DNA from 3 places in the Vibrio sp. SCSIO 43137 genome. Region 2 is predicted to be linked to each of the others. Evidence: riboswitches for the same ligand, from Rfam matches in the RefSeq annotation. Region 2 holds a riboswitch; each other region holds the start of a gene.

Region 1 (3,275 bases), on a different replicon from region 2:
TTGAGCAGAACTTAGGTCCGCACATTGAACAAAAATGGGCAACCTTACCTGATTGTTTTGGAATGGTTTGGTCGTGAAACTCACGCGCAGTTGTAGGATCGAGCGCCAGATTAAATTGATCTTCCCAACGGAACTCAAACCTTGCTTTGGACATAGCGTTATCCCGTATCTGAGCCCCGGGGTGTCCTTTTGCCAGATCAGCCGCGTGTGCTGCCAGTTTGTAGGTTATTAAGCCTGTCTTAACGTCGTTTTTATCCGGAAGGCCAAGGTGCTCTTTCGGGGTGACATAACACAACATGGCACAGCCGTACCAGCCAATCATTGCAGCCCCGATACCAGAAGTAATGTGGTCATAACCGGGAGCAATATCCGTTGTTATCGGGCCCAGTGTATAAAATGGTGCTTCATGACAGTGTTTAAGCTGCTCATCCATATTCTCTTTAATCAACTGCATCGGGACATGGCCGGGGCCTTCAATAATGACCTGAACATCGTATTGCCAGGCAATTTGGGTCAGTTCACCCAGCGTATGCAGTTCTGCGAACTGGGCTTTATCATTTGCATCAGCAATTGACCCCGGGCGTAATCCGTCACCAAGCGACAGTGCGACATCGTACTGAGCACATATTTCACAAATTTCCCGAAAGTTGCTGTATAGAAAACTCTCTTGATGATGAGCCAGACACCACTTGGCAATGATTGAACCTCCACGGGATACGATTCCGGTGACTCTGTCCACCGTCATTGGTACATGGTGAAGACGTAATCCGGCATGAATAGTGAAATAATCGACGCCTTGTTCGGCTTGTTCTATCAGAGTATCGCGCATAACCTCCCAACTGAGGTTTTCAGCAATACCGTTGACCTTTTCAAGTGCCTGATACATAGGTACCGTACCGATAGGCACAGGGCTGTTACGCAGAATCCATTCTCTGGTTTCGTGAATATTTCGTCCGGTGGAGAGATCCATTACGGTATCTGCTCCCCAAAAAGAGGCCCAGATCAACTTCTCTATCTCTTCTTCAATGGAAGAACTTACTGAAGAATTACCTATGTTTGCATTGACCTTAACTAAGAAGTTTCGGCCGATAATCATAGGCTCTGATTCGGGATGGTTAATATTGCAGGGAATAATTGCCCGTCCCTCTGCCACTTCTTTGCGAACAAACTCCGGCGTGATCTCTTCTGGTAAGGTTGAACCGAAGGCTTGTCCCATATGTTGATGTGCAAGTTGAGAGTCTATGTTCGTAGCTCTTCGCATATTCTCTCTGATGGCAATAAATTCCATCTCTGGAGTGATAATGCCTTGTCGCGCATAGTGAAGTTGAGTGACGCGCTTACCGGGTTTTGCGCGTCGAATGCGCGCATTATGCTGAAAGCGCAGTTCATCTAACGTGTCGTCACTAAGGCGTTGATTGGTATATTCAGAGGAGGCCTGCGTCAGGTGATGAGTGTCTGCCCTTTCATCTATCCACGACTCTCTAAGCAATGGCAGCCCACGATAAATATTGATTGTATGCAGAGGATCTGTGTAGGGACCAGAAGTATCGTAGACCGAAACCGGGTTATTTGGTTCAAATATAGGTTCTTCAGGTGTGCCTGAAATCAAGGTATCAGAAAGAGTGATGGAACGCATTGGGACACGAATATCATCTCTGGAACCTTGAGCATAAATTTTTTGAGAGTTTGGGTAAGCTTGAGTGGTAAGCGAATCTATAAATTGCTTCGCTTCCTCTCTTTGATGTTTGCGACTCGACATGCATTTTTCCTTTTATTCAGAAATAAAATGCTTGCCGGATTGATGCTACAAGAGTGATCAGGGCGCAAAACTGCACCTGACAACAGATAGGTTTCACCAGACAGATCTCTGGCAAAAAAGACATCTTCTCTTGTTCCCTTCGCAGGTATTAGCCTGATCAGGTTCAACGGATCCCGAATAAACGGTCTCAGCCAAATGGCACTCCGACAAGTATGGCGCCCAGTATGGGCACGACAAAGGTTATAGCAGAACTGTTTGTAAACCAAGCAAAATATGAAAATCAGCGGAGCTTTTATTGACGTTTTAACCGGGACTTATGATTGCTTGGCTGAAAAAGTCAGTGCCCTGAGTTTCCTGAGCGTATTTTGGCCTTAATTTTCTGGCTGATATTGCCCGGGGTTGTCAGTACAAAGGATTTAAATTCCCGTGTCATATGAGCCTGATCGGAAAAACCTTTGGCTAAAGCGAGGTCGGAAAGGGGAGTGTCAGGGTTATCCCTCAGATACGTTAAACTTGAGTGTACCCTGCGCAGGCGCTGATACTTTTTCGGGCTCATCCCAATCCATTGATTAAAATTTCGTTCAATCTGCCTCTGGCTGGTTTGAAATTGTTCACCGATTTTACCTTGTTCAGTGTGACTGAGCAGTTGGTTTCGCTTTATTAATTCAGGATCATTCAGGTCGAGATGCGTACTACACCAGCGATACATAGTGGTGAGCTGGCTAGTCAGTTTTGCTTCAGATAATAGAAGAGAGTATAGGCTGCTGATAGAAGGGATTGACCCGGTATCCGCTTCAACTGCAGTGATATCCGAAAATGAATCGGGCATCATTCCGGGGTGAAAGCGGATACCACAAAGCTGCGTGTTTTCATTAATTTCTATAATCTGGGTCGTCTTACTGTTCTTCTGAACATAGATATCCTGATTAACCGAAGTATCGGACAGGCAGATATCTCCCCGGATCAGAAAAGTGACCCCGGAGCCGCCGTCACAATATAAAGGTTTACGGACAGGGCTATGTTCGGTTGTCCCATTGCGCACCGACCATATTGCCTGAATATGGCCGGATAGCTTTCCTTTAGGTTTTATGATTCGAAAATCCATTCTTCTTAATCTTTGATTTAAAGCTTAACTAGGACAGGCTGCCTATTTCGGGTTTAAACACCTTTGCGATCCGGTTCCAGCTATTGATAGCATTGACCGCCAGAGTAAGAATAACCAAGCCCTGTTCACCAAACGCATCCAGTGCTGACTGATAGTCTGCTTCAGATGCGGTTCCGTTAAGGGTGAGTTCCTCTGCCCAGTTCAGGGCAATGCGTTCATTAATACTATATAGTGGCATCTCCCGCCATGCACTTAAGCCTATCAACCTGTCTGCCTGTTCACCACCTTTAAGCGCATCTTTACTGTGCATATCAATACAAAAGGCGCATTGATTGATTTGTGACACTCTCAGTTTTACCAGCTCCCAAAGAGTGTGTGACAGCTGGGATTGTTGTTCAAACTGGTTTCGCA
Region 2 (3,275 bases):
CGGAAGCACTACCAACCATAGTGAACTCGGTAACTATCACGCTAGTAACCCTTGTCAGCTATTCCGCTATGGCCGGTACCGTTGGTGGTGGTGGTCTGGGAGACGTTGCTATCCGCTATGGCTTCCACCGTTATGACGTGGTGATTATGGCCGTCACCGTGGTGATGCTTATTATTTTAGTTCAAATTATTCAATCACTTGGCGATGCCGTTGTTCGCCGGGTAGACCACAGATAAACCAAAGCTGTTGCTACAGACGAGATAAAACAGCTCAAAATTATACAGGAGATATCAAGATGAAATTTAGCCTTAAGAAACTACTGGCCGTAACCACCGCCGCTTCCGCCCTTATCCTTGCCGGTTGCGGAGAGAAACAAGCTGACACAAGTAAAATCAAAGTAGGTGTCATGGCTGGTGCCGAAGCACAGGTTGCTGAGATTGCCGCTAAAGTAGCAAAAGAGAAGTACAACCTGGATGTTGAGCTGGTGACTTTCACAGACTATGTTACACCGAATGCTGCACTGGATGATGGCTCAGTTGATATCAACGCATTCCAGCACAAGCCATACCTTGATCAGCAAATTGTTGACCGTGGCTACAAGCTGTCAATCGCAGGTAACTCTTTTGTCTATCCGATTGCCGGTTACTCTAAGCAGGTTAAATCTGTTGATGAAATCGCTAACGACGCACGTATCTCAGTACCAAATGATCCGACAAACCTTGGCCGTGCTCTTTTGCTTCTTGAGCAACAAGGTCTGATTAAGCTACGTGACAATGTCGGCCTGCAGGGTACCGTTCGTGATATCGTAGAAAACCCGAAAAACATCACTATTGTTGAACTGGATGCCGCTCAGCTTCCACGTTCTCTTGACGACGTGGCTCTGTCTATCATCAACACAACTTACGCAAGCAGCATTGACCTGACTCCTCAGAAAGACGGTATCTTTGTTGAAGATAAAGAGTCTCCGTATGTAAACCTGATCGTTGCCCGCGAAGAGAATGTTAATGCTGAAAACGTACAGAATTTTGTTAAGGCATACCAGACTGAAGATGTTTATAACGCGGCATCTGACATCTTTAAAGGCGGCGTAGTTAAAGGCTGGTAATCTCCTCCTTTTACAGTAACCGCCCATAATGAAAAAAGCCGCTAACCCGGCTTTTTTCATTTCTGTACTAAACGCGGGTTAAAACCATAGCTTGCGTTCAAAGTTGGATTTGCTACACTGCGTGGCGAACAAATTCTAGATATTAGTCGGGGAGCTAAGGTTTTTACCCAGAGTAAAAGCCCCAAGCTGAGACCAGTAAAATGGGACCCGTTGAACCTGATGCAGTTAATACTGACGTAGGGAACTAATAGCGATGCCTCATCTGACCATGCTTTGATCTCTTAAGCATTCTCCGTTTTCAGGCAGCTGTTTTTCCTATACGTCCATGTTTAGGAAAAGACTATGACAGCGAATCACTCCACACCCATTGTTCTCACAATTGCAGGCTCTGACAGCGGCGGCGGTGCCGGTATTCAGGCCGATATTAAAGCCATTTCAGCCACCGGAAGTTATGCCTGTTCTGTTATTACTGCTCTGACAGCGCAAAATACCCTTGGAGTAGACGGCATTTATCCCGTTGATGCAGACTTTGTCTCTCAGCAATTAGATTCGGTTTTTTCCGATCTGGCAATCTCTGCTGTCAAAGTAGGTATGCTGGCTGATTCTGAAGTAATCTGCGCAGTGGCAGCAAAGCTAAGACAGTACCAGCCACAACATCTGGTGCTAGACCCTGTTATGGTGGCCACCAGCGGAGATCTACTTCTTCAGCAATCGGCTATTGAAACTCTTAAGTCAGAACTATTACCACTGGCATCAGTGATTACCCCTAACCTTCCCGAAGCAGCAGCACTTACCGGTTCGCCCCTGCCTCAGACAGAAGCAGAAATGAGAACTCTGACGGACAAACTCAGAGAACTTGATACCCGCTCAGTCCTGCTAAAAGGTGGCCACCTTGAGAACGAATCAGATAGTACAGATCTACTGATACAAGCCAATACAGTTAGCCGCCTTAGCCAAAAACGAATAAACACCCAAAACACTCATGGCACCGGTTGTACCCTTTCGTCGGCTATCGCCAGTTACCTGGCACAAGGCCAGTCACTGCAACAGGCCGTTCAGTCAGGTAAAGAGTACATATCACAGGCCATAGCCCACGCCGACCAACTCAATATCGGCCAGGGTCACGGGCCGGTACATCACTTTTTTGCCAGCCAGAACAATGGATAGCCGCACCATGATCAATCCTGTGCAGATTGATATCCGCCGGGCAGAACTAAGCTATGCCGACAGCCAATATCCGGTATTCAGCAAACTGGATATGCAGATCTTTCAGGGGCAATGGAACTGTATTCTGGGCAGAAGTGGCTGTGGCAAGTCCAGCCTGCTGCGATATCTGGCCGGACTGTTATCTGACAAAGTGAACTTCTGCGGTGATGTTATCTGGCATTCGGAAAACAGCAGCCAGGTTGCTTATATGGCGCAGCAGGATTTGCTGATGCCGTGGCTGTCGGTGATAGATAATGTCTGCCTTAGCCTGATATTCACTACACCTGACGATGCTCAACTAGCGAAGCAAAAAGCCCTGTCACTGATTGACGCTGTTGGCCTGTCAGAGCACGCAGAAAAACTTCCTCATCAACTCTCCGGCGGAATGCGACAGAGGGCAGCTTTGGCAAGAACCCTGATGCAGGATAAGCCTGTTATTCTGATGGATGAGCCCTTCTCAGCATTAGATGCAGTGACACGCTATAAGCTGCAAAACCTCTCTGCACGCCTGCTGAAAAATAAGACAGTAATCCTGATCACCCATGATCCACAGGAAGCACTCAGGCTCGGTAACCATATCTATATTATGACCGGCCAGCCGGCCAGCGCAGTTAAGCTCCCTTCACCTCAGGGCGCTATCCCGCGAAATATGGATGCCTCTCTTGCTGTTGCGCAGCAGGAGATTATTCAGACGCTGGAGAAAGACTATGTCTGAGCTGACACACACTCAAAAACGTAAAAAGCAAACACAACAATCATCTGCTTATCTGGCTGCTACTAAAAGCAGTAAGCGCGGATTTCATCTGATAACAACCGTAATAGTGTTACTTATTGTCTGGCAGTTAATTGTCACGTTGCTTGAGCTGCCTGCTTTTATTCTGCCCTCTCCGGCAGCCGTGCTTAGCAAGCTATACCAGAGATACGACGTTTTGCTGGCACATACACTGGTGACAGCAAAAGAGAT
Region 3 (3,275 bases), 440 kb from region 2:
CTTTTCGGCCATTCTCAGACTGCGGCTGCTATTGATGATAGCAACTCCAGCCATCAGGGCCAGTACAGCTGCCATTAAGGCGATAGCGAATGAAGCCCTGACCGACAGCCAGAATTCACGGTCAGACAGAACAGCAAATAAACTGCTGTTTAGTCCGCTTATCACCACCATAATAAGGGGGGGAATAACCAGAATAACCGCAGAAACAATCCAGAAGCCGTCCCATAACCTTGCCCTTCTGCTGTCTTTTGTCACAGCAAGGGGATTGTCACACCGCTGCGAAATCAGCGGAGTATGTTTTGCCATTCTCTGTATGGAAAATGATAACAAGGCACAAAGTAACATTTGCCACAGTGCCAATACTGCCCCTGCCTGCAAATCAAAATCGAACTTAATCGCCTGATAGATTGCCAGTTCAATAGTGGTCGATTTAGGCCCTCCACCCAGCGCCATTACGGTGGCAAAACTGGTAAAGCAGAGCATAAAAACCAGCCCGCATACATGAGGTAGTTGCTGACGCAGCCTTGGCCACTCCACCAGCCGGAACTTATCCCAGTGACTCATGCCCAGATGAGCACACAGCTTATGCTGTTGCTCAGGAATCGTTTCAAGAGATTGATACAACAGGCGGCTGGCATAGGGCAGATTAAAAAACACATGGGCCAGCAGAATGCCGTTCAGGCCATAAATTGAAAAAGGCAGTTCCCTCTCCAGCCATTGAAACAGTTCAGCCACAAGACCACTGTTGCCATATATCGCCAGCAAGCCGAAAACCCCCACCAGAACCGGCAAAACCAGCGTTATAGAAAATACCTTAAGCAAAAAAGCCTTGGCGAAAAACTGTCTGCGGCTTAACGCATGGGCAACGGGAATCGCCAGAGAGACGCTTATCAGCATAGACAAAGATGCCTGATAGAAGCTGAAATAGGTAACATGCCGGTAGTAGCCGTCGTTCCAGTACTGGCTAAAGCGGACTTCAGGGGTATAGAGCAGTAAGGCACTCAGGGCAGAGATAACAAACAGCAAAATCGCTGCTGCTACGACGAAACCTGATTTAGGGATTCTCTGCATCTGTTTCTCTACCTGAACTTGAGACTTTCCTGCCCTGAATAATTTAATGTGCTGCAAATAGGCATCTGCAGCACAGGGTTATAGAGATTATTTAGTTAATGCACTCTGCCACTCACGAATCCATGATTTTCTCTCTCCGGCAACCTGTTCGGGAGTGAAGCTCAGGGACTGTTTTGGTTTGGTCAGAGACTCAAAGCCCTCTGGCAAGTCGACAGCGGTGACAGGATACATCCAGTTTCCGGTCGGCATAGCATTCTGGAAGTCACCAGACAGAATAAACTGCATAAACTTGTCAGCCAGTTGCGGGTTAGCGGCATTTTTTGTCTTGGCAGCCACTTCAACCTGCATGTAGTGCCCTTCACTGAAATCCGCTGCACGGTAGTTGTCATCCTTCTCAGCAATCAGATGATAAGCCGGAGAGGTGGTATAGGAGAGCACCATATCTGACTCTCCTTTCAGGAACATAGAATAGGCTTCAGACCAGCCTTTGGTTACCGTAACGGTTTTCTTAGCCAATTGGCTCCATGCAGCGGCCGTGTCATCGCCATAAACGGACTTCATCCACAGCATCAAGCCCTGTCCCGGTGTTGAGGTGCGGGGATCCTGATAGATCACCTTAATATCCTGACGACTTTCTACCAGCTCTTTCAGGCTTTTCGGCGGATTAGCCAGCTTAGTTTTATCGTAAACAAAAGCGAAGTAACCGTAATCATAAGGAATAAAAGTAGTATCACTCCAGCCGTTAGGCAGATTTACTGCCGACGTATCTGCCTTGTGCTCTGCCAATAATCCGGATTTTTTTGCTTCTGCCATCAGGTTGGTGTCCAGACCTAACACAATATCCGCTTTGCTTTTACTGCCTTCCAGACGAAGACGGTTAAGAATGGAAACACCATCGTCAAGGGCAACAAATTCCAGATCGCAGCCGCACTGAGCTTCAAAGGCTTTCTCTACCGCAGGACCCGGTCCCCAGTCAGAAGCAAATGAATCATAGGTGTAAACTGTCAGCTTATCCGATGCGAAGGATGAAAATGAAAGGGCTAATGTTAATGCAGAAATAGTGTATTTCACTGGACGCTCTCCTTGGTTTGAGCGGCACAGGTATGAGGAAGGATGATATATCCCAGCTCAATTCCTACGCCAGTATTATCTGGTTCAGGTGTACGGGTTCTAATTGCTTAATCTCAGCCGCAAAAATGCAGCACCCCGATGAGTCCGGATGATTGTAATCTGAATTAGTGGTTTCGGCTACGAAAAACAGCCAGAAATCCGTTAACGCTGATCATAGCCCCAGCGCGGAACCAGTCCCTGCTCAATACCAAGGTGGTCCAGTATTCTCGCTACCATAAAGTCGACCAAATCTTCTATGGACTCAGGTTGATGATAAAAACCGGGGGCTGCCGGCATAATGGTAGCGCCCAACTGAGACAGTTTATGCATATTCTCCAGGTGAAGAGTCGAGAATGGTGTTTCACGCACCACCATTAGCAGTTGTCCACGCTCCTTCAATACTACATCTGCGGCTCGTTCAATCAGGTTATCTGATATTCCGTGGGCAACAGAGGCAACACTGCCGGCAGAACAAGGGCAGATCACCATCTGCTTAGGTGCAGCACTGCCGGATGCCACCGGTGAAAACCAGTCTTCTTTGCCACAGACAATCAGGTTTTCTTCACAGCAGTTCAGTTTCTTAACCAGCACATCTCTGGCCGCTTCAGGGTTAGCAGGCAACTTTAACCCCTCTTCAGTAGCGAGGACAACCCGGGCAGCAGAAGAGATCAGAAGATAGACCCGGTAATCGGCTGCCAGCAGGCACTCTAACAGTCGCAAGCCGTATGGCGCTCCAGAAGCACCGGTAAATGCCAGAGTGATGGATTTTTTCTGCTCCATTAATTTACTACCTTCTGTTTCTGTTCCAGTGCCGCTATCAGCTTGCCATGAATACCTTCAAAGCCACCATTACTCATGACCAGAATCTGGTCGCCCGTTTTAGCTTCAGCAACAATAGCGGCAACCAGTTGTTCAATTTCATTATGAGTGTAAGCCGGCTGACGACAATGCTCCGTGACTTCACTTACTGACCATGAAATATTGTCTGGCTGATAAAGATAAACAGAGTCCGCCTGCTCAAGGGAAGCCACCAGAGTCTGCTTATGAACACCCATTTTCATTGTTGCAGACCTTGGCTCCAGTACTGCAATGAT

What was found. Region 2 has a riboswitch for thiamine pyrophosphate ahead of thiD (bifunctional hydroxymethylpyrimidine kinase/phosphomethylpyrimidine kinase). Riboswitches for the same ligand answer to the same signal wherever they lie in the genome.
Region 1: it holds a riboswitch for thiamine pyrophosphate, as region 2 does, so the genes downstream of both, thiC (phosphomethylpyrimidine synthase ThiC) here and thiD (bifunctional hydroxymethylpyrimidine kinase/phosphomethylpyrimidine kinase) in region 2, are expected to answer to the same signal.
Region 3: it holds a riboswitch for thiamine pyrophosphate, as region 2 does, so the genes downstream of both, thiB (thiamine ABC transporter substrate binding subunit) here and thiD (bifunctional hydroxymethylpyrimidine kinase/phosphomethylpyrimidine kinase) in region 2, are expected to answer to the same signal.

Annotation. Positions count from the first base shown of each region.
Region 1 covers NZ_CP116384.1:188,547-191,821, forward strand. The annotation lists gene thiC (phosphomethylpyrimidine synthase ThiC) at 1-1,759, opposite strand, end outside; TPP riboswitch at 1,877-1,975, opposite strand; gene PK654_RS16660 (helix-turn-helix domain-containing protein) at 2,097-2,864, opposite strand; gene PK654_RS16665 (carboxymuconolactone decarboxylase family protein) at 2,893-3,275, opposite strand, start outside.
Region 2 covers NZ_CP116383.1:2,559,312-2,562,586, forward strand. The annotation lists gene PK654_RS11995 (methionine ABC transporter permease) at 1-236, shown strand, start outside; gene PK654_RS12000 (MetQ/NlpA family lipoprotein) at 296-1,105, shown strand; TPP riboswitch at 1,243-1,365, shown strand; gene thiD (bifunctional hydroxymethylpyrimidine kinase/phosphomethylpyrimidine kinase) at 1,448-2,272, shown strand; gene PK654_RS12010 (ABC transporter ATP-binding protein) at 2,280-3,026, shown strand; gene PK654_RS12015 (ABC transporter permease) at 3,079-3,275, shown strand, end outside.
Region 3 covers NZ_CP116383.1:3,001,375-3,004,649, forward strand. The annotation lists gene thiP (thiamine/thiamine pyrophosphate ABC transporter permease ThiP) at 1-1,071, opposite strand, end outside; gene thiB (thiamine ABC transporter substrate binding subunit) at 1,159-2,142, opposite strand; TPP riboswitch at 2,187-2,290, opposite strand; gene PK654_RS14015 (flavin prenyltransferase UbiX) at 2,344-2,961, opposite strand; gene mpl (UDP-N-acetylmuramate:L-alanyl-gamma-D-glutamyl-meso-diaminopimelate ligase) at 2,961-3,275, opposite strand, start outside.